4 regions of the Kocuria sp. KSNUG genome follow, and region 4 is predicted to be linked to each of the others. Evidence: riboswitches for the same ligand, from Rfam matches in the RefSeq annotation. Region 4 holds a riboswitch; each other region holds the start of a gene.
What was found. Region 4 has a riboswitch for thiamine pyrophosphate ahead of AABM36_RS00300 (ECF transporter S component). Riboswitches for the same ligand answer to the same signal wherever they lie in the genome.
Positions count from the first base shown of each region.

Region 1: another riboswitch for thiamine pyrophosphate. It lies ahead of AABM36_RS01360 (3-oxoacyl-ACP reductase); the one in region 4 lies ahead of AABM36_RS00300 (ECF transporter S component).
Region 2: another riboswitch for thiamine pyrophosphate. It lies ahead of thiC (phosphomethylpyrimidine synthase ThiC); the one in region 4 lies ahead of AABM36_RS00300 (ECF transporter S component).
Region 3: another riboswitch for thiamine pyrophosphate. It lies ahead of AABM36_RS08775 (bifunctional hydroxymethylpyrimidine kinase/phosphomethylpyrimidine kinase); the one in region 4 lies ahead of AABM36_RS00300 (ECF transporter S component).

Region 1 is NZ_CP150981.1:298,787-302,980, reverse strand. Features, by position in the region: gene AABM36_RS01365 (LLM class flavin-dependent oxidoreductase) at 1-966, opposite strand, end outside; gene AABM36_RS01360 (3-oxoacyl-ACP reductase) at 968-1,732, opposite strand; TPP riboswitch at 1,778-1,912, opposite strand; gene AABM36_RS01355 (hypothetical protein) at 2,120-2,413, shown strand; gene AABM36_RS01350 (hypothetical protein) at 2,438-2,659, opposite strand; gene nhaA (Na+/H+ antiporter NhaA) at 2,866-4,194, shown strand, end outside.
Region 2 is NZ_CP150981.1:2,461,712-2,465,905, reverse strand. Features, by position in the region: gene AABM36_RS10775 (succinate dehydrogenase cytochrome b subunit) at 1-371, opposite strand, end outside; gene AABM36_RS10770 (FkbM family methyltransferase) at 637-1,533, opposite strand; TPP riboswitch at 1,733-1,844, shown strand; gene thiC (phosphomethylpyrimidine synthase ThiC) at 1,841-3,676, shown strand; gene AABM36_RS10760 (flavin-containing monooxygenase) at 3,955-4,194, shown strand, end outside.
Region 3 is NZ_CP150981.1:2,007,695-2,011,888, reverse strand. Features, by position in the region: gene AABM36_RS08780 (Rne/Rng family ribonuclease) at 1-2,104, shown strand, start outside; TPP riboswitch at 2,195-2,288, shown strand; gene AABM36_RS08775 (bifunctional hydroxymethylpyrimidine kinase/phosphomethylpyrimidine kinase) at 2,276-3,817, shown strand; gene rplU (50S ribosomal protein L21) at 4,088-4,194, shown strand, end outside.
Region 4 is NZ_CP150981.1:65,981-70,174, reverse strand. Features, by position in the region: gene AABM36_RS00325 (Na+/H+ antiporter subunit D) at 1-303, shown strand, start outside; gene AABM36_RS00320 (Na+/H+ antiporter subunit E) at 300-947, shown strand; gene AABM36_RS00315 (monovalent cation/H+ antiporter complex subunit F) at 944-1,213, shown strand; gene mnhG (monovalent cation/H(+) antiporter subunit G) at 1,210-1,575, shown strand; gene AABM36_RS00305 (DUF4235 domain-containing protein) at 1,705-1,977, shown strand; TPP riboswitch at 2,150-2,256, shown strand; gene AABM36_RS00300 (ECF transporter S component) at 2,315-2,938, shown strand; gene AABM36_RS00295 (ABC transporter ATP-binding protein) at 3,136-4,194, shown strand, end outside.

The sequences.
Region 1 (4,194 bases), 230 kb from region 4:
GGTGCGGCCCACGTAGGTGACCAGCCCGGGCATCACGACCACGGACTCCGGATCGCGCCCGGCCCGGGCCACCTCCGCCTTGACCGAGGAGTAGTACTCCTGGGCGGCGGGGAGGTCGTAGGCCACGGCGTAGATCCCCTCCGCGAAGTCCCCGGCCAGGGCCTTGCCGGGCCCGGACGCGCCGGCCTGGAACAGCACCGGCTCGCCCTGCGGGGAGCGCGGGACCGTGAGGGGTCCGTCCACCAGGAAGTGTCGGCCCTCGTGGTCCAGGCGGTGGACCTTGGAGGGGTCCGCCCACCGGCCCTCGGGGTCTGCGGTGACGGCGTCCTCGTCCCAGCTGGCCCACAGGGCGCGGGCCACCTCCACGAACTCGCGGGCGCGCTCGTAGCGCTCGTCCTTGGGCGGCATGGCCCGGTAGCCGTGGTTGCGGGCCTCGGCGTCCCACATGGAGGTCACCACGTTCCAGCCCGCCCGGCCGCCCGAGATGTGGTCCAGGGACGCGAGCATCCGGGCCGCGTGGAACGGGGTGAAGAACGTGGAGGACACCGTGCACACCAGGCCGATGCGTTCGGTGGCCCGCGCCATCGCGGACAGTGCGGTCAGCGGTTCGAGGGACCAGTGGGGTCCGCCGGAGACGTCGCCCACGCTGTGGCCGTCCGCGAAGAACACGGCGTCGAACAGGCCGCGCTCGGCGGTCCGCGCGAGCTCCTCGTAGTAGCTGATGTCCGTGAGGCGGTGCACCGAGGAGTTCGGGGCGCGCCACGCCGCCTGGTGGTGGCCGGTGCCGTAGAGGAACGCGTTGAGGTGGAGGCGGCGGGCCGGTGCCTTCGTGGGCGACGACGCCGCAGCCACCGTCCGCGGCGTCGGCTCGGCTTCGGGGGCGGGTGCCGACGCCGTGCCCCCGGCAGGTGCCGTGCGCTCGGGAGCGGGCCGGGCGGCGTCGTCGTGCGCGGAGGGGGCGGCCATGTCAGTCCATCACCAGCCCGCCGTCGACCACGAGGTTCTGGCCGGTGACCCCGCGGGACCAGTCCGAGGCGAAGAACAGGGCGGTGTCCGCGAACTCCTCCGGGGTGGTCACGCGGCCCAGGGGAGTGCCGGCGGCGATGAAGTCGAAGACCTCGTCCGGGGTGGCGGCGCTCGCGTCCGTGGTGCGCAGCAGGCCGCCGGAGATCATGTTGACGGTGATGCCCTGCGGGCCCAGGTCCTTGGCGGCGGTGCGGGTGAGGGAGAGCAGGGCGGCCTTCGCGGCGGTGTAGTCGTGGTAGGGGACCACGGGGTTCTGGAAGAGGTTGGTGCCGATGTTGATGATGCGGCCCTCACCGGCCTCCGCCATGCCCGGGGTGACCGCGTGCATCACATTGAGGGCCCCGATCACGGCGCCCTGGAACTGCTGCGTGAGGTTCTCCGCGGTCAGGTTCTCCAGGGTGGGGCGGGCGTCCCCGTTGAAGCTGAAGTCCACCAGGGCGTTGTTCACCGCCACCGTGATCGGCGCGCCGAAGTGCTCCCGGGCCCGGGAGACCATGTCCCGCACCTGCTGCGCGTCGGTCACGTCCGCCTGGACGGCCAGGGCGCGGTCCTCGCCGAGCTCCGCGACCAGGGCCCGGGCGCGGTCCTCGCTCGCGTGGTAGTTGGCGACGACGCGCGCCCCCTCGCGCGCGAACGCCCGGCTGAGGTGCTCCCCCAGCCCGCGGGCTCCGCCGGTGACCAGGACGATGGTGTTCTCGATCCGCATGCTCACTCCTGTGGCTCACGGCGAAGAAAGCGGTGCGCCACCTGCGCGGTGCGACCGTGACATCCCTTCGCCAGTACTAACTGGACAGGTTCGACGGGTGTCATCTCAGCCGCTTTGACTTCCCCATCTGTGTGCCCGGTGGGCTGAGAGGGAAGGGTGGCGGCACCCCGTGTCACTGGTGGTCAGTGTAGCCAGGGAGCTCTGGCGAGGATCAAGGGGGTGGGTTGACCGGGGAAGGACGGGGCCGCAGGGAACCCTGATAGAAAAGTGGTGGGACCGATTGACCGGTGCTGTGCGCGGCGCTCGGCGGCGGCGCACGGCAACCAGAACGGAGACGGGCGAATGTCAGATCGAACAGGCGCTTCACGGGCGAGGAACGTCGGATGGGTGCTGTGGCTCGCCGCGTTGCTCGTCTGGATCGCGGGACTCGTGGCCGAGCGACTCCTGTACTCCGGATCCCTGTCCTGTGAACTGGGCGACGGAAGCTCGATCTACGGTGAGGCGGGGTGGAGCTGGGTGCCACTGGGCCACATGTGCACCTGGGAGAACGTGGGCGGCGTGACGATCGTGGACGAGCCGTCCATGATGACTCTCGTTCCGGCGCTGGTCCTGCTCCTGTGGGGAATCAGTCTGGTGATAGCTCGTGCTTCCAAGCCACAACCGCGCCGCAGTCCGGAGTAGCCGGTCTTGCCGGTGGCGGCTCGGTCAGGACAGGCCGTTGCTCGCGGGGCGGCGCGCCTCGCGACGCCGATCAGCCTCGATTTCCGCACGCCGTTCCTTCACCGCCTTGGAGAAGAAAATGACGGCGAATAGCAGTTCCATGGTCATGAGCAGCCATGATTCCCGCGCTCCGACGAAGGTGATCACGAAGAGGGCCGCCATCACGGAACCCTGAATCAGGCAGCCCGTGGATTTCCGTTTCAACATGCCCCCACCGTAGGCAGATGCTCGTGAGAACGCCTCGTCTCCCGGGCTGCCGCGACGGAAAAGCCGAACGGAGTGCTGGGCGGCTCCTGTCCGGCAGCCGCCCCGAGTGCGCCACGCAAAACCGCCCTGCTACCCTTGATGGCTGGTGTGCCGGGAAGTCTGGTCGGCGGAAACAAGCGTGATGCCCGTCGACACTGGAGTACTCCATGCCCCTGCACCACACGACCACCCCTGCCCTCCGTGAGCCCGGATCCCCGGAGCCCGTGGCGCAGGAAGAGTCCACCGGCTTCGTCTCGGAGCCCGGTTTCTTCAACCATCCTGAGCCCCCGTGCGAGCCCGACCACCCCTCGGGTGGCGTCTTCTCCCGCCTGCAGGACGTCCTGCGCCGCGAGACTGTGGCCGGCATCCTCCTCGTGGTTGCCGCCGTCATCGCCATCGTCTGGGCCAACTCGCCCTTCGCGGAGAGTTACTTCGCCCTGCGTGACCTCAAGGTGGGCTACGAGCCGTGGCACCTGAACCTCAGCCTCGGCGCCTGGGCCGCGGACGGGCTGCTCGCCATCTTCTTCTTCCTCGTGGGTCTGGAGCTCAAACGCGAGTTCGTCGCGGGTGACCTGCGGGACCTCAGCAAGGCGGCGGTGCCGATCGCGGCGGCCGTGGGCGGCGTCGTGGTCCCCGCGCTGATCTACGCGGCCGTGAACGCCACGAACCCCGAGACCCTGGGCGGCTGGGCGATTCCCACCGCCACGGACATCGCCTTCGCCGTGGCGGTGCTCGCGATCGTGGGCTCGCACCTGCCCAGCGCGCTCCGCCTGTTCCTGCTGACCCTGGCGGTGGTGGACGACCTGCTGGCCATCACGATCATCGCGATCTTCTACACCGACGAGGTGCACGTGCTCCCGCTGCTCCTCGCGCTCGTCCCGCTGGCCGCGTTCGGGCTGCTGGCGCACCGCTTCCCCCGCTTCTTCGCGCACCGCACGTGGGCCGCGTGGGTGATCCTGGTGCCGCTGGCCGTGGTCACGTGGGCCCTGGTCCACGAGGCCGGGATCCACGCCACGGTCGCGGGCGTGCTGCTCGGTTTCGCCGTTCCCGTCATGGGGGCCAAGGCGTCCGGGGAGCCCGTGGAGCTCGCCGAGCACCTGGAGCACCGCGTCCGGCCCCTGTCCGCCGGGTTCGCGGTGCCGGTCTTCGCGTTCTTCTCCGCGGGCGTCGCAGTGGGCGGCTGGGACGGATTGACGACGGCGCTCGCCGCCCCCGTCACGCTCGGCATCATCGCGGGCCTCGTCCTGGGCAAGCCGCTGGGCATCATTGCCGCCACGTGGCTCACCACCGTGCTCACCGGGCGGAAGCTGGACCCGTCCTACAAGTGGATCGACCTGGTGGGGATCGCGCTGCTGGCCGGGATCGGGTTCACGGTGTCCCTGCTGATCGCGGAGCTCAGCTTCGACCCGTCCGCGGCCGCCGGGGACCAGGCCAAGGTGGCCGTACTGACCGCGTCGGTGCTGGCAGCGGTGCTGGCCGGTGGTTTGCTGGCGGTC
Region 2 (4,194 bases), 360 kb from region 4:
TCGAGGATGTGGAAGATCACGAACAGCAGGATCACGATGCCGGTGCCCAGCATGGATCGGGCCATCCAGGCCTCACCGCGGGTCAGGCCGGAGCGCCGGAACTTGCCCCGGGCGCGGCGGGCGCGGGTCCACAGCAGCAGGCCGCACCCGAGGTGCAGTGCCAGGCTGATCAGCAGGACCACCCGCAGGATCCAGAGCATGCCCTCGTAGGGCAGTAGCGGCATGGCGATCTCGCGCAGCCAGTGCGCGTAGTGGTCAAATTCTTCCTGCCCGCGGTAGATGTGCAGGTTGCCGTACATGTGGACGAACACGAATCCCACGAAAATGAGCCCGGTGACGGCCATCGTGGTTTTCGCCGCGAAGTTCGACACCGGCAGGCGTCTGCCCGGTGTGGAAGATGTCCGGTGGTCTCGGTGCACAGTTGCCGTCATGATCGCCCCTCGTCAGTGCCTGAACCGCAGTCTTTGAAGTCGTCAGGTACGTGTTTCACGCTACTCCTGGGAGCTGCGAAAGACGGCGAATGGGGCGGGCGGGTCAGCGTATTTCCCGCGTAATTGTCGACGCGTCAATGGTCAGTGCACTGCGCCTGTTTATCAGCAGTCTGAGCAATTCTCGGGATCGTTTTCGGTCGTCGATTCAGTCGCACTGGAGAAGCTGAACCGCTTCAGGGGACAGGGCCCACACGTCGAGGTATGGAACCACCACGTGACCGTCCACCTGCTCGTGCAGCCAGCGGGAGAGCGTGCGCAGCCCAGTGCTGTCACCGGGCGGCAGCTGCACCATGCGGCGGCCCAGGTTGTCGTGGACGAGAAGCGTGCGACCGCTCGCAGCCAGGGCCCGGATCAGGCGCTCGTCGTCGGCGCGGTCACCCAGGGTGCGCGGTGAGTCGTACTCGAACCACAGGACGTCGCAGCGGGAGTCGATGGCGTCCCAGTGGTGCACCAACACGTGGATGTCGAAGCCGTCGATGTCGCTCTTCCACACCACCAGGTCCTCGGGGGCGGGCATGGCCAGCAGCGATGCGGGGGAGACCCAGTCCTCGACGGCGTGCCCGCCGGCGCCCTCCTCCGGCTGGAACCCGCCCGTGGAGCCGGCGCGGCTGAAGGACACCCGCGTGCCCACCGGTCCCACGAACCCCTCCACCACGGTGGCGCGCTCGGCGTGCGCAGCCAGGTTGCGGGCCAGGTAGCCGAGGAACATTGGATCACCTTCGACGCTGATCACCGAGCTCCGTGGGTCCGAGGCGAGGACGGCGGCCGCGGTGTCTCCCACGTTCGCTCCCACGTCGATGACCGTGACGTGCCGGTTCCCGGCCGCGAGCCGGGCGAGCAGGTCGATGGCGTACGCGTCGTACGTGGGATCCCGGCGCTGGTAATAGGGGAGGTTGTGCTCCGGTGGCAGCACGATCTCCACGCCACCGATGGTGTGACGCTGCTCCTGACGGCGCCAGGTCCGCCAGTGCACCCGCACCGGGTTGGTGGCGTGCCCGATCATGCGCCCGATGAAGCGCTTCTTGCGGACGGTCAGGGCCATGGGGGACAAGCCTTTGGTCAGGGGGATGCTGAGGCACGGGCAGGACGGCGCGATCAGGACCGCACGACCCGCCTCGCGCGCCACGATACTGCCACGGGCGTGGCGGCGCCGTGGACGGGCCGCGATCACGGCGGCAAGAGGCCAGCCAAGGGAATGCTGCGGGGTCGCCCTCTCACCGCCGGATGTGTGCTAGACATGTGACCGTCCACACGGGAGCCCCAGACGCGGGGGCTGAGATCGGGCCAGTGCTGCCCGGGACCGTCGAACCTGAACCGGCTCGTACCGGCGTAGGAAGTGAGGAACGGCCTTGCCTTCGCACACCCCCAGCACATCTGCCCCTGAGACCTCCACGCAGGAGGGCGCCCAGAACCGCACCGGGGAGAACCCCGTCCAGCAGTCCGAGCAGCACGAGTCCCACCGCCTCAGCTGGGTGGAGGACGGGGAGCACGGCATCCGTGTGCCCGTCACGGAGATCCACCAGCTGGACGCTCCGGACGGCACCCCCAACGAACCGTTTCGGGTGTACCGCACCATGGGCCCGGGCAGTGTCCCGGAGGAGGGGCTGGAGCCCTGGCGCGCCGAGTGGATCGAGGCCCGTGAGGACACCGAGGTCCACCAGGCCCGCGGCCGCAAGCTCGAGGACGACGGCCGCGGCGCCGTGCGCCGCGGTGCACCGTCCCAGCAGTGGCGGGGGAGGAAGCCGGAACCCCGGCGGGCCCGGCCCGGCAAGACGGTGACCCAGATGCACTACGCGCGCCGCGGCGTCGTGACCCCGGAGATGCGTTTCGTGGCGCTGCGGGAGCAGTGCGACGTGGAGCTCGTGCGGGAGGAAGTGGCCGCCGGGCGTGCGGTGATCCCGCTGAACGTGAACCACCCGGAGTCCGAGCCGATGATCATCGGGCGCAAGTTCCTGGTGAAGGTGAACGCGAACATCGGCAACTCGGCGGTGACCAGCTCCATCAGCGAAGAGGTGGCCAAGCTGGAGTGGGCCGCCAAGTGGGGCGCGGACACGCTCATGGACCTCTCCACGGGCAACGACATCCACACCACCCGCGAGTGGATCCTGCGCAACTCACCCATCCCCATCGGCACGGTGCCCATCTACCAGGCGCTCGAGAAGGTGGACGGGGACGCGAATGCGCTCACGTGGGAGATCTACCGGGACACCGTGATCGAGCAGTGCGAGCAGGGCGTGGACTACATGACCGTCCACGCGGGCGTGCTGCTGCGCTACGTGCCGCTCACCGCCGAGCGCGTCACCGGCATCGTCTCGCGCGGCGGGTCGATCATGGCCGGCTGGTGCCTGGCCCACCACGAGGAGAACTTCCTCTACACGCACTTCGACGAGCTGTGCGAGATCTTCGCGCAGTACGACGTCGCGTTCTCCCTGGGCGACGGCCTGCGCCCGGGCTCCATCGCGGACGCCAACGACGCCGCCCAGTTCGCCGAGCTGGACACCCTCGCCGAGCTGACCAAGCGCGCGTGGGAGCACGATGTGCAGGTGATGGTGGAGGGCCCCGGGCACATTCCGCTGCACAAGATCCGCGAGAACGTGGAGCGCCAGCAGGAGCTGTGCGACGGCGCCCCGTTCTACACCCTGGGCCCGCTCGCCACGGACATCGCGCCGGGCTACGACCACATCACCTCGGCGATCGGCGCCACGGAGATCGCCCGCTACGGCACCGCGATGCTCTGCTACGTGACCCCCAAGGAGCACCTGGGACTGCCCAACCGGGACGACGTGAAGACCGGGGTGATCACTTACAAGATCGCCGCGCACGCCGCGGACATCGCCAAGGGCCACCCCGGCGCCACGGAACGCGACGATGCGCTGTCCAAGGCGCGCTTCGAGTTCCGCTGGCGGGACCAGTTCGGGCTGGGCCTGGACCCGGTGACGGCGCAGGAGTACCACGACGAGACCCTGCCGGCCGAGCCCGCCAAGACCGCGCACTTCTGCTCGATGTGCGGGCCCAAGTTCTGTTCCATGCGCATCTCCCAGGACATCCGGGACACCTACGGCAGCGCGGAGAACCAGGCCGCGATTGCCGGGATGCAGCGCAAGAGCCAGGAGTTCCTCGCCGCCGGGGGACAGGTGTACCTGCCGGAGCCCACGGTCCGGGGCGAGGAGCCGGTGCATCCCTGATTTCACGGGAGTCGATGCCTCCGAGATGTGTGACGGGCCAGCCGCGGGGTGCGCTCGTGGTGCCGGACAGCGGTCTTCTGATCGTTGTGCACCGTCCGTGAGCGCGCGCCGAGGCGCGGGCCCCCTCCTCGCCGGCGGGTCATGACGCCCGCCAAATACTGGGATGCCTGTTGTGCAGATCACCCTGCCTACCTACCCTCGGATCACGGGTCGGCCACAGGTTGTGCGCGGCCGCCGCGGCACCGCTGACGCGTGCCCCATCTGAGGTAGGAGCTCCCATGTCATTCACGCTTCCCGAATCGAACATTCCGGTGGATCTCACTTTTGACCCGCAAGAGATCCGTGATCGATTGCAGCGCGAAAGGCAGGGCCGCCTGCGAACGGATCCGCTGGAGCAGTTTCAGGGCCTGAACGATGTGTTGGAGATCTCGGACGATGATCCCTTCTCAGAGCCGATAGCGCGTGAGCCAGTGACCGAGGAACTCGATGTGCTGGTTCTCGGAGGGGGATTCGGCGGT
Region 3 (4,194 bases), 820 kb from region 4:
CTGGGACGCCGCGGAGCTGGGCAACAAGCCCCGCAAGATCGAGAACGCCCTGAAGCCCGGCAGCACGGTGCTCGTGCAGGTCACCAAGGACCCCGTGGGGCACAAGGGCGCCCGGCTCACCAGCCAGGTGTCCCTGCCGGGGCGCTACCTCGTGTACGTGCCCGGCGGGTCCATGACCGGGATCTCCCGCAAGCTCCCGGACGTGGAGCGCCAGCGGCTCAAGAAGATCCTCAAGGACCGGCTGCCCGAGGGCGCGGGCGTGATCGTGCGCACCGCTGCGGAGGGCGCGTCCGAGACCGAGCTGACCAACGACATCAACCGGCTGCGCTCCCAGTGGGAGCAGATCCAGGAGAAGGCGGGCTCCACCAAGACCCTGGCGCCGGAGCTGCTCTACGCCGAGCCGGACCTCACCATCAAGACGGTCCGCGACGTGTTCAACGAGGACTTCACCGCCATGGTGGTCCAGGGCGAGCAGGCGTGGGACAACATCGAGGCGTACGTGACCTACGTGGCCCCGGACCTGCTGGACCGGCTGCAGCGCTGGACGGAGGACGAGGATCTCTTCGAGCACATGCGCGTGGAGGAGCAGATCCAGAAGGCCCTGGAGCGCAAGGTGTTCCTGCCCTCCGGCGGCTCGCTCGTGATCGACCGCACCGAGGCCATGACCGTGGTGGACGTCAATACCGGCAAGTTCACCGGTTCCGGCGGCAACCTCGAGGAGACCGTCACCAAGAACAACCTCGAGGCCGCCGAGGAGATCGTGCGCCAGCTGCGGCTGCGGGACATCGGCGGGATCATCGTGGTGGACTTCATCGACATGGTCCTGGAGTCCAACCGGGACCTCGTGCTGCGCCGGCTCGTGGAGTGCCTGGGCCGTGACCGCACCAAGCACCAGGTGGCGGAGGTGACCTCCCTGGGTCTCGTGCAGATGACGCGCAAGCGCATGGGCACCGGCCTGCTCGAGGTCTTCTCGGAGCCGTGCGAGGAGTGCGCGGGCCGCGGCGTCGTTGTCCACGACCACCCCCTCAAGGGTCGCTCCACGGCCACCGCGCCGGACCACCGCGGCGGCAACCGCAACGAGCGCAAGCGCTCGCGGCAGAAGCAGAACCAGCCGCAGGACAAGCCCCGGTCCAACAACCGGGGTGGCGCGGACGACCAGCAGCAGGCCCGGGACGAGGCCGCCCGCACGGCGTTCGCGAACATCGCGGCCGCCTCCTCCCACGAGGACGACGACGCCCAGGGCGCCTCCCGCGGCGGAGCCGAGCACAAGGACTCGACCGGCCAGCACGCGGAGCACGGGAACCAGGGCCCGGAGCAGGCGTCCGAGCACGGTTCGGCGGACTCCGAGAGCGGGCGGCGTCGGAAGAAGCGCCGCGGCAAGCGCAGCCGCGGTCGCGGGAACCAGGGCGAGGACACCGCCACCGAGAACGGTGGGAACGGTGCCTCCGAACCCCGCGGCGAGCACGCCGCGGGTGACGCCGGGTCCAGCCTGACGATCCACGGTGAGGTCATCGAGCTCCCCCAGGGGCAGAAGGACGAGCGCGCGGAGCAGGAGGCGCTCACCCTGGACTCGCTCTCCGCGGCCTTCTCGGCCGAGGACTCCGGCGAGGACGCGTCGCAGGACCGCGCCGGGTCCGGTCGCGGCTCCGCACGGCGGGGCGGGGAGGGCTCGAAGGGCCGCGGGGGACGTTCTACGGGCCAGCGCGGCCGGGGTCGCGGCAACGGCGCGGCGTCGTCCGACCCCGAGCAGACCCGGCCCGAGCAGCCCGAGGGCTCCGCGCCGGAGCGGGACGCGCAGAAGCAGGCGCCGTCCGAGAGCGGAGCTGGAGAGCAGGCCCCGTCCGGGCGCGTCACGGCGGCACAGTCCGCCACTGACGCCGCTCCCGCCAAGCGGCGCCGCGGTTCCCGCCGCGCCGTGGCTCCCACGGCCGCACCGGGTGCCGGAAGCGTGGAGACTCGTGAGTACGACGCCGCCGAGCGCTCGGCCACGCGGTTCACCGCCGCGGCAGCGCCCGTGGGCTCGGCCTCCTCGGACGGTCAGCCCACCATCGTGGGTGTGGGCGTGAGCGCCCGGGACATCACGATGACCCCCAAGGGGGACTGAGGCCCCGCGCGGCGCTCCCGGGAGGGCCGCGGGGAGCACCCACCACAGGAGCGCTCGGACTCGTCCGGGCGCTCCTGTGGCATGATCGGGACCACGTGCACGGGGTGCCGCACGGCGGCTGAGAACACACCCGTAGAACCTGATCTAGCTCGTACTAGCGAAGGGAATGTCGTGAACCTCACGCCTTCTGTCCCCGCCCCCCGCGTCCTCTCGATCGCCGGCACGGACCCCACGGGTGGTGCCGGGCACGCCGCAGACCTGAAGTCCATCGCCGCCATGGGCGGCTTCGGGCTGAGCGTGGTCACCGCGGTGGTCGCGCAGAACACGCAGGGCGTGGTGGCCGTCCACACCCCACCCGTGTCCGTGCTGCAGGCGCAGCTGGACGCCGTGGCGCAGGACGTGGAGCTGGATGCCGTGAAGGTCGGGATGCTCGGCTCGGTGGACGTCATCGAGACGGTGGGGGCGTGGCTCGCGGCCCACCGTGTGCCCGTGGTCGTGATCGACCCCGTGATGGTGGCCACCGCCGGCGGGCGGCTGCTCGCATCCGACGCCGAGGACGCACTGCGCGGCATCCTGCACCACGCGGACCTGATCACCCCCAACCTGCCCGAGCTCGCCGTGCTCGCGGAGCGGCCCGTGGCCACCACGTGGGACGAGGCCCTCGAGCAGGGCCGGGCCGTGGCGGAGACGTTCGGCACGCGGGTGCTGGTCAAGGGCGGGCACCTGAGCGGGGAGTCCACCCCGGACGCCCTCGTGGTCCCGGGCCGGACCGATCCCGTGGCCCAGTACTCGGGGACGAGGGTGGCCACGCGCAACACCCACGGCACCGGGTGCTCGCTGTCGTCCGCGGTGGCCACGGTCGTGGCGCGCACGGGGGACTGGGCACAGGGCATCGACACCGCCCGCCGCTGGCTGCGCGGTGCGCTGCGTGCGGCGGACTCCCTGCACGTGGGCCACGGCAACGGCCCGGTCCACCACTTCCACCACGTCCAGGACCTCGTCACGGACCCCGCCTTCGTGGCCGCGGCGTCGTGCGGGGACACCGAGGAGCCCGGCAGCCGCTTCACCGACGAGCTCTGGGAGGCGAGCGCGCCGATCCGCGAGCGGATCGCGGTCCTGCCCTTCGTGGTGGGGCTGGGGGACGGCACGCTGGAGCGGGACGAGTTCGAGCGCTACCTGGACCAGGACATGCAGTACCTGGACGCCTACTCGCGGGCCCTCGCGCTGCTCGCGGCGGCGGCACCCGAGGAGAGCACCCGGGAGTTCTTCGCCACGGCGGCGGCCGCCGTGGTCACGGGGGAGTCCGCACTGCACCGCGCGCGGCTGGACGGGCGCGCCCCGCAACCGCCCTCCGGGACCACGAGCGCGTACGCGGACTTCCTGCTCGCCCGCACGGGGCAGGACGGGTTCGCGGTGGGTGCCGCCGCGGTCCTGCCCTGCTACTGGCTCTACGCGCACGTGGGGGCGGCGCTCACGGCGCGGGCACGCCGCACGGGGCTGCAGGGGCATCCGTACGCGGACTGGCTCGAGACCTACGACGACCCGCAGTTCCACGCCGCCACGGAGGTGGCCCGTGCCGCCGTGGACCGCGCCGCCGAGCAGGCGGACACCGCCACGCGCGAGGCCATGCGCCGCGCGTTCCTGCGCGCGTGCCACCTGGAGCTCGAGTTCTTCGCACAGACCTCGGCCGCCACCGCACGCCAGGAGGGCTGATCCCGCACGGCGGAGAGCCCGCGAGTGGCGTGACTTCCGGGGATCGGGTAGTCTGGACTGTCGGTGCCGGACACCGGTGTGCGCATAGTCGTTTTCATGCGCCCGGACTCGGCACACTCGGGTGAACTTCCTGTTCTCGGTGCGACAGCCACGCAGAGAGCGGGTCGGTCACAGACCACCGCGGCGTGATGTCTCGACATTCGCAGTCCGGCAGGAGCCCACCCGACCTTTACACGCAGTCCATAGATGTCGAGAGAAGTGAGTTCCCAAGTGGTGTACGCGATTGTCCGCGCAGGCGGCCGCCAGGAGAAGGTTTCCGTCGGAGACCTCGTGACCCTTGACCGCGTCGCCGGCGAGGCAGGCAGCACCGTAGAGCT
Region 4 (4,194 bases):
GAGTACCCGGATCCCGTGCTGCGGGCCACCACGGCCCAGGGGCACCACCCGCGCAACTCGCGCGTGGTCACCGGGAACCCGGGCAGCATGCTGTCCGGCGGGTCGGACGTGGTGCTGCTGCCCAGGACCATGGTGGGGGCCACCACCGCTCTCGTGGTGGTGGGGGTCGCGCTCACGGTCTTCGCGGGTCCGCTGTTCGACCTTGCGGGCAGCGCCGCGGACAACCTGGTGCACCCGGACCGCTACGTCGACGCCGTGCTGGCCCCCGTGGGCGAGGGCGGCGTGAGCGAGGAGGCACCATGAGCACGTCCGCCGTCCGGCGCCAGGCCCGCAACTCCCTGCGGGCCGAGCTGCCGCTGATCCTGTGGCTCGTGGTGGTGTGGGGAGCACTGTGGGGCGACTGGAGCCCCGGCAACCTCATCTTCGGGCTGCTGCTGGCCCTGCTGGTCACACGCACACTGGTGCTGCCCCCGGTCCGGCTGTCCGGTCGCTTCAACGTGCTGCACTTCGCCCTGTTCGTGGTCACGTTCGTGTGGCAGGTGGCCAGGGCCAGCATCCACGTGTTCCGGGTGGCGCTCGTGCAGGGACCGCGCGTGCACAACGCGGTGCTGCGGGTGCCGCTGCGGCAGAACAACGATCTGCTGATGACCGCCGTGGGGCACACCATGGCGCTGATCCCGGGGTCGCTCGTGGTCGAGGTGGACCGGGGGAACGGCATCCTCTACTTCCACGTGCTGGACATCGCCACGCCGGAGCAGGCCGAGGCGTTCCGCCGTTCGGTGCTGGACATCGAGGCGGCCTGGATCCGGATCATGGGCTCGCGGGAGGACCTGGCACTGCTGCCGGTCAAGGGGGACCCGGACCGCACGGAGGCCACGGGAGCCGTCGAGTCCCCCACCGAAGACATGGACGAGGCCGGGAGCGGGCCCGGAGAGGAGCGGTCATGACCCTGTTCGACGTCGCCGTGTGGGTGTGCGGCGTGATCCTCGCGCTCGCCGCCGCGGGCACCATCTACCGCCTGGCCAAGGGGCCGTCCCTGCTGGACCGGGTGATCGCCACGGACGTGCTCCTGGCCATCGTGGGCGCCGCGCTGGCCGTGGAGATGGTGTACCACCGCCACACGGACAACCTGGTGCTGCTCGTGATCGTCTCCCTCGTGGGATTCCTGGGCTCGGTCACGGTGGCGCGCAACGTGGGGCTGGACCGCTCATGAACTGGCACACGGTGACGGACGTGGCGGCAGTGGTGTGCCTGGTCGCGGGGACGTTCATGTCGCTCGCGGCCGCGGTGGGCCTCGTGCGCTTCCCCGATCTGCTCTCCCGCATGCACGCGGGCACCAAGCCCCAGGTCTTCGGGCTGCTCCTGCTGCTCACCGCGCTCGCGCTCGCCAGCGGGGAGCCCCGGATGATTCCCCTGCTGGTCCTCGCGTGGATCTTCCAGCTGCTGACGGTCCCGGTCTCCGCGCACATGGTGGGCCGTGCGGCCTACCGGTCCAAGCACCTGCACGAGGAGAACCTCGTGGCGGACGAGCTGCGCGACGTCGTGGCCCGGGCCGGCGAGGACCGCCCCGACTGACGACACACGGAGCGGCGCCACCCGGGCAGGTGGCGCCACCCCGGCGCACGGGTTCGTATGCTGGGGTGGGAGCACGACGCCGTCGGCCACCACGCGCCGGCGGCACTTTCGAGAACCGAGGAGATTCCCATGAACAAGGCGATGGACATTTTCGGCACGGTGGCCTCCCTGGGCGGCGTGGCCGTGGCCAACAAGGCCATGACCGTGGCGTGGAAGCAGATCACGGGCAACGAGCCCCCCGCCAAGAACCCGGACGAGGACGAGGCCTGGCGCGACATCATCATCTGGGCCGTGATCACCGGTGTGGTGGCCACGGTCATCAAGGTGGGCATCTCCCGCCAGGTGGCCAAGATGCAGTCCGACGACAACGACTCCACGAAGTCCTCGCAGGCCGAGATCTGAGTCCTGCTCCGGCGGCACTCCCGCTGCTGAGGGTCATGCGCCACGCGGTGCGCCCTCACGGCGGGAGTGTGCCGGGACCGGGGTGCGGCGCACGGCGTTCACCTCTCACCACGGCGGTCGGCCGGGGCGCTCCAGGCGCCCCGGCCGACCGCCGTGGTGGTCTAGACTGGTGGCTCAACGACAGGGGAGCGCCACCGCGGCGCTGAGAGTGCGCGTGAGCGCAGACCCTCGAACCTGATCCGGTTCATACCGGCGCTAGGGAGTCGAGCATCTCAAGAGCCCGTCCGCCACGGTGCGCGGGGCTCTTCCCCTCCTGGAACCTTCAGGAGGAATTCCCATGACACAGCTCAGCAGCACCCCCACCGGAACCGCACGGGGCACCGCCCGCCCACAGTCCTGGCGGGTCGTGGACATCGTGGTGGCGGCGGTTCTGGCCGCCGCGTGCGCGGTGATCTTCTGGATGTGGTCCAACCTGCTGTACCCCGTGGTCGCCACGGCCTCGGTGGCGTATCCGCCCTCGGCGGGGCTGATCTCGGGCGGCTGGCTCGTGGCGGGCACCCTGGGGGCGCTCATCATCCGCAAGCCCGGCGCGGCCCTGTTCTGCGAGCTGCTCGCGGCAGTGCTGGAGGGCTTCCTGGGAACCCACTTCGGGTGGACCGTGGTGATCTCCGGGCTCATCCAGGGCCTCGGCGTGGAGCTCGTGTTCCTCCTGACCGGCTACCGACGCTTCGGCCTGGCCGTGGCCACGGCGGCCGGTGCGCTCTCGGGACTGTTCCTCGGGGTGAGCGAGAACATCATGTACAACTACGAGTGGGCCCTGGACCAGAAGGTCGTCTACGCCGCGCTCACCACTCTTTCCGGCGCGGTGATCGCCGGCGCCCTGATGTGGCTCGTGGTGCGGGCGCTGCAGGCCACCGGGGTGCTCGGGGCGCTGGCCTCCGGCGCCACGCGCCGTCGATGACGGAACCGACGGCACCCGGGGACACCACGGAACCCAGGGACTCCGCAGAACCGGTGGACGCGGCGGAATCCGGGAGACCGGCGACATCTGCGGGACCGGCGCGATCTGGAGGGTTGGCGGAACCTGCAGGACCGGAGAAATCTGCAGGGGCGGCGGAACCCGCCGTCGCGGCGGGGCCTGGCGACCGGACGGAGCCGGTGCCCGCGGGCGCGGCCGTCCGGCTCGAGCGGTTCGGGTGGCACTACCCCGGCCGTCAGGACCCGAGCCTGCGTGACGTCACCGCCGTGATCGAACCGGGGGAGCGCGTGCTGCTGCTGGGGCCCTCCGGTGCCGGGAAGTCCACGCTGCTGCAGGCCCTCGCGGGCGTGGAGCAGGACCCGGACGGGCAGTCCCGCTCGGGTGGGTTGAGCGTGGACGGGACGGACCCGCGGGACGCGCGCGGCGCCGTGGGCTTCATGCACCAGGACCCCGAGACCCAGGTGATCCTCTCCCGCGTGGGGGACGACGTCGCGTTCGGGCTGGAGAACATCTCGGTGCCCCCCGATCAGATCTGGCCCCGTGTGGACGAGGCGCTCGCGCGGGTGGGGCTGACGCTGCCCCTCGCGCACTCCACCACCGCGCTGTCCGGCGGGCAGAAGCAGCGCCTCGCGCTCGCGGGCGTCATGGCCATGCGGCCCCGGCTGCTGCTGCTGGACGAGCCCACCGCGAGTGTGGACCAGGAGGGCGCGGAGCAGCTGTGCCGGGCCGTCTCCGAGGCGGTGTCGCAGGACGGCATCACGCTCGTGGTCGTGGAGCACCGGGTGGCCCTGTGGGAACCCGTGGTGGACCGGGTGATCGTGCTGGACGAGCACGGCCGGGTGGCCTTCGACGGCCCCACCCGCGAGACCCTCCACGACGCCCGCCACCTGCTCCAGGAGCAGGGCACGTGGGTGCCCGGGTGGGTTCCGACCACGCGCGCCCCCGCCCCGGCGGACACCCGCGGCCAGGACGCCGGGCAGGTGCTGCTGAGCGCCCGGGACCTCGCCGTCTCCCGCGTGCAGCCGGCGCGGCGCGAGATCGCACGCCGGCGGCGTCGTGCCCGGAAGGCCTGGCGGCGCGGCGTGGATCCGGCGGTGGACCCCCTGGACGGCTGGGACGCGCCCGTGGCCGCCGAGGGCATCAGCCTGGACGTCCGTGCCGGCCGTGCGCTCGCCGTGACCGGCGTGAACGGGGCGGGCAAGTCCACCCTGGCGCTGACACTGGCCGGTCTGCTCGTC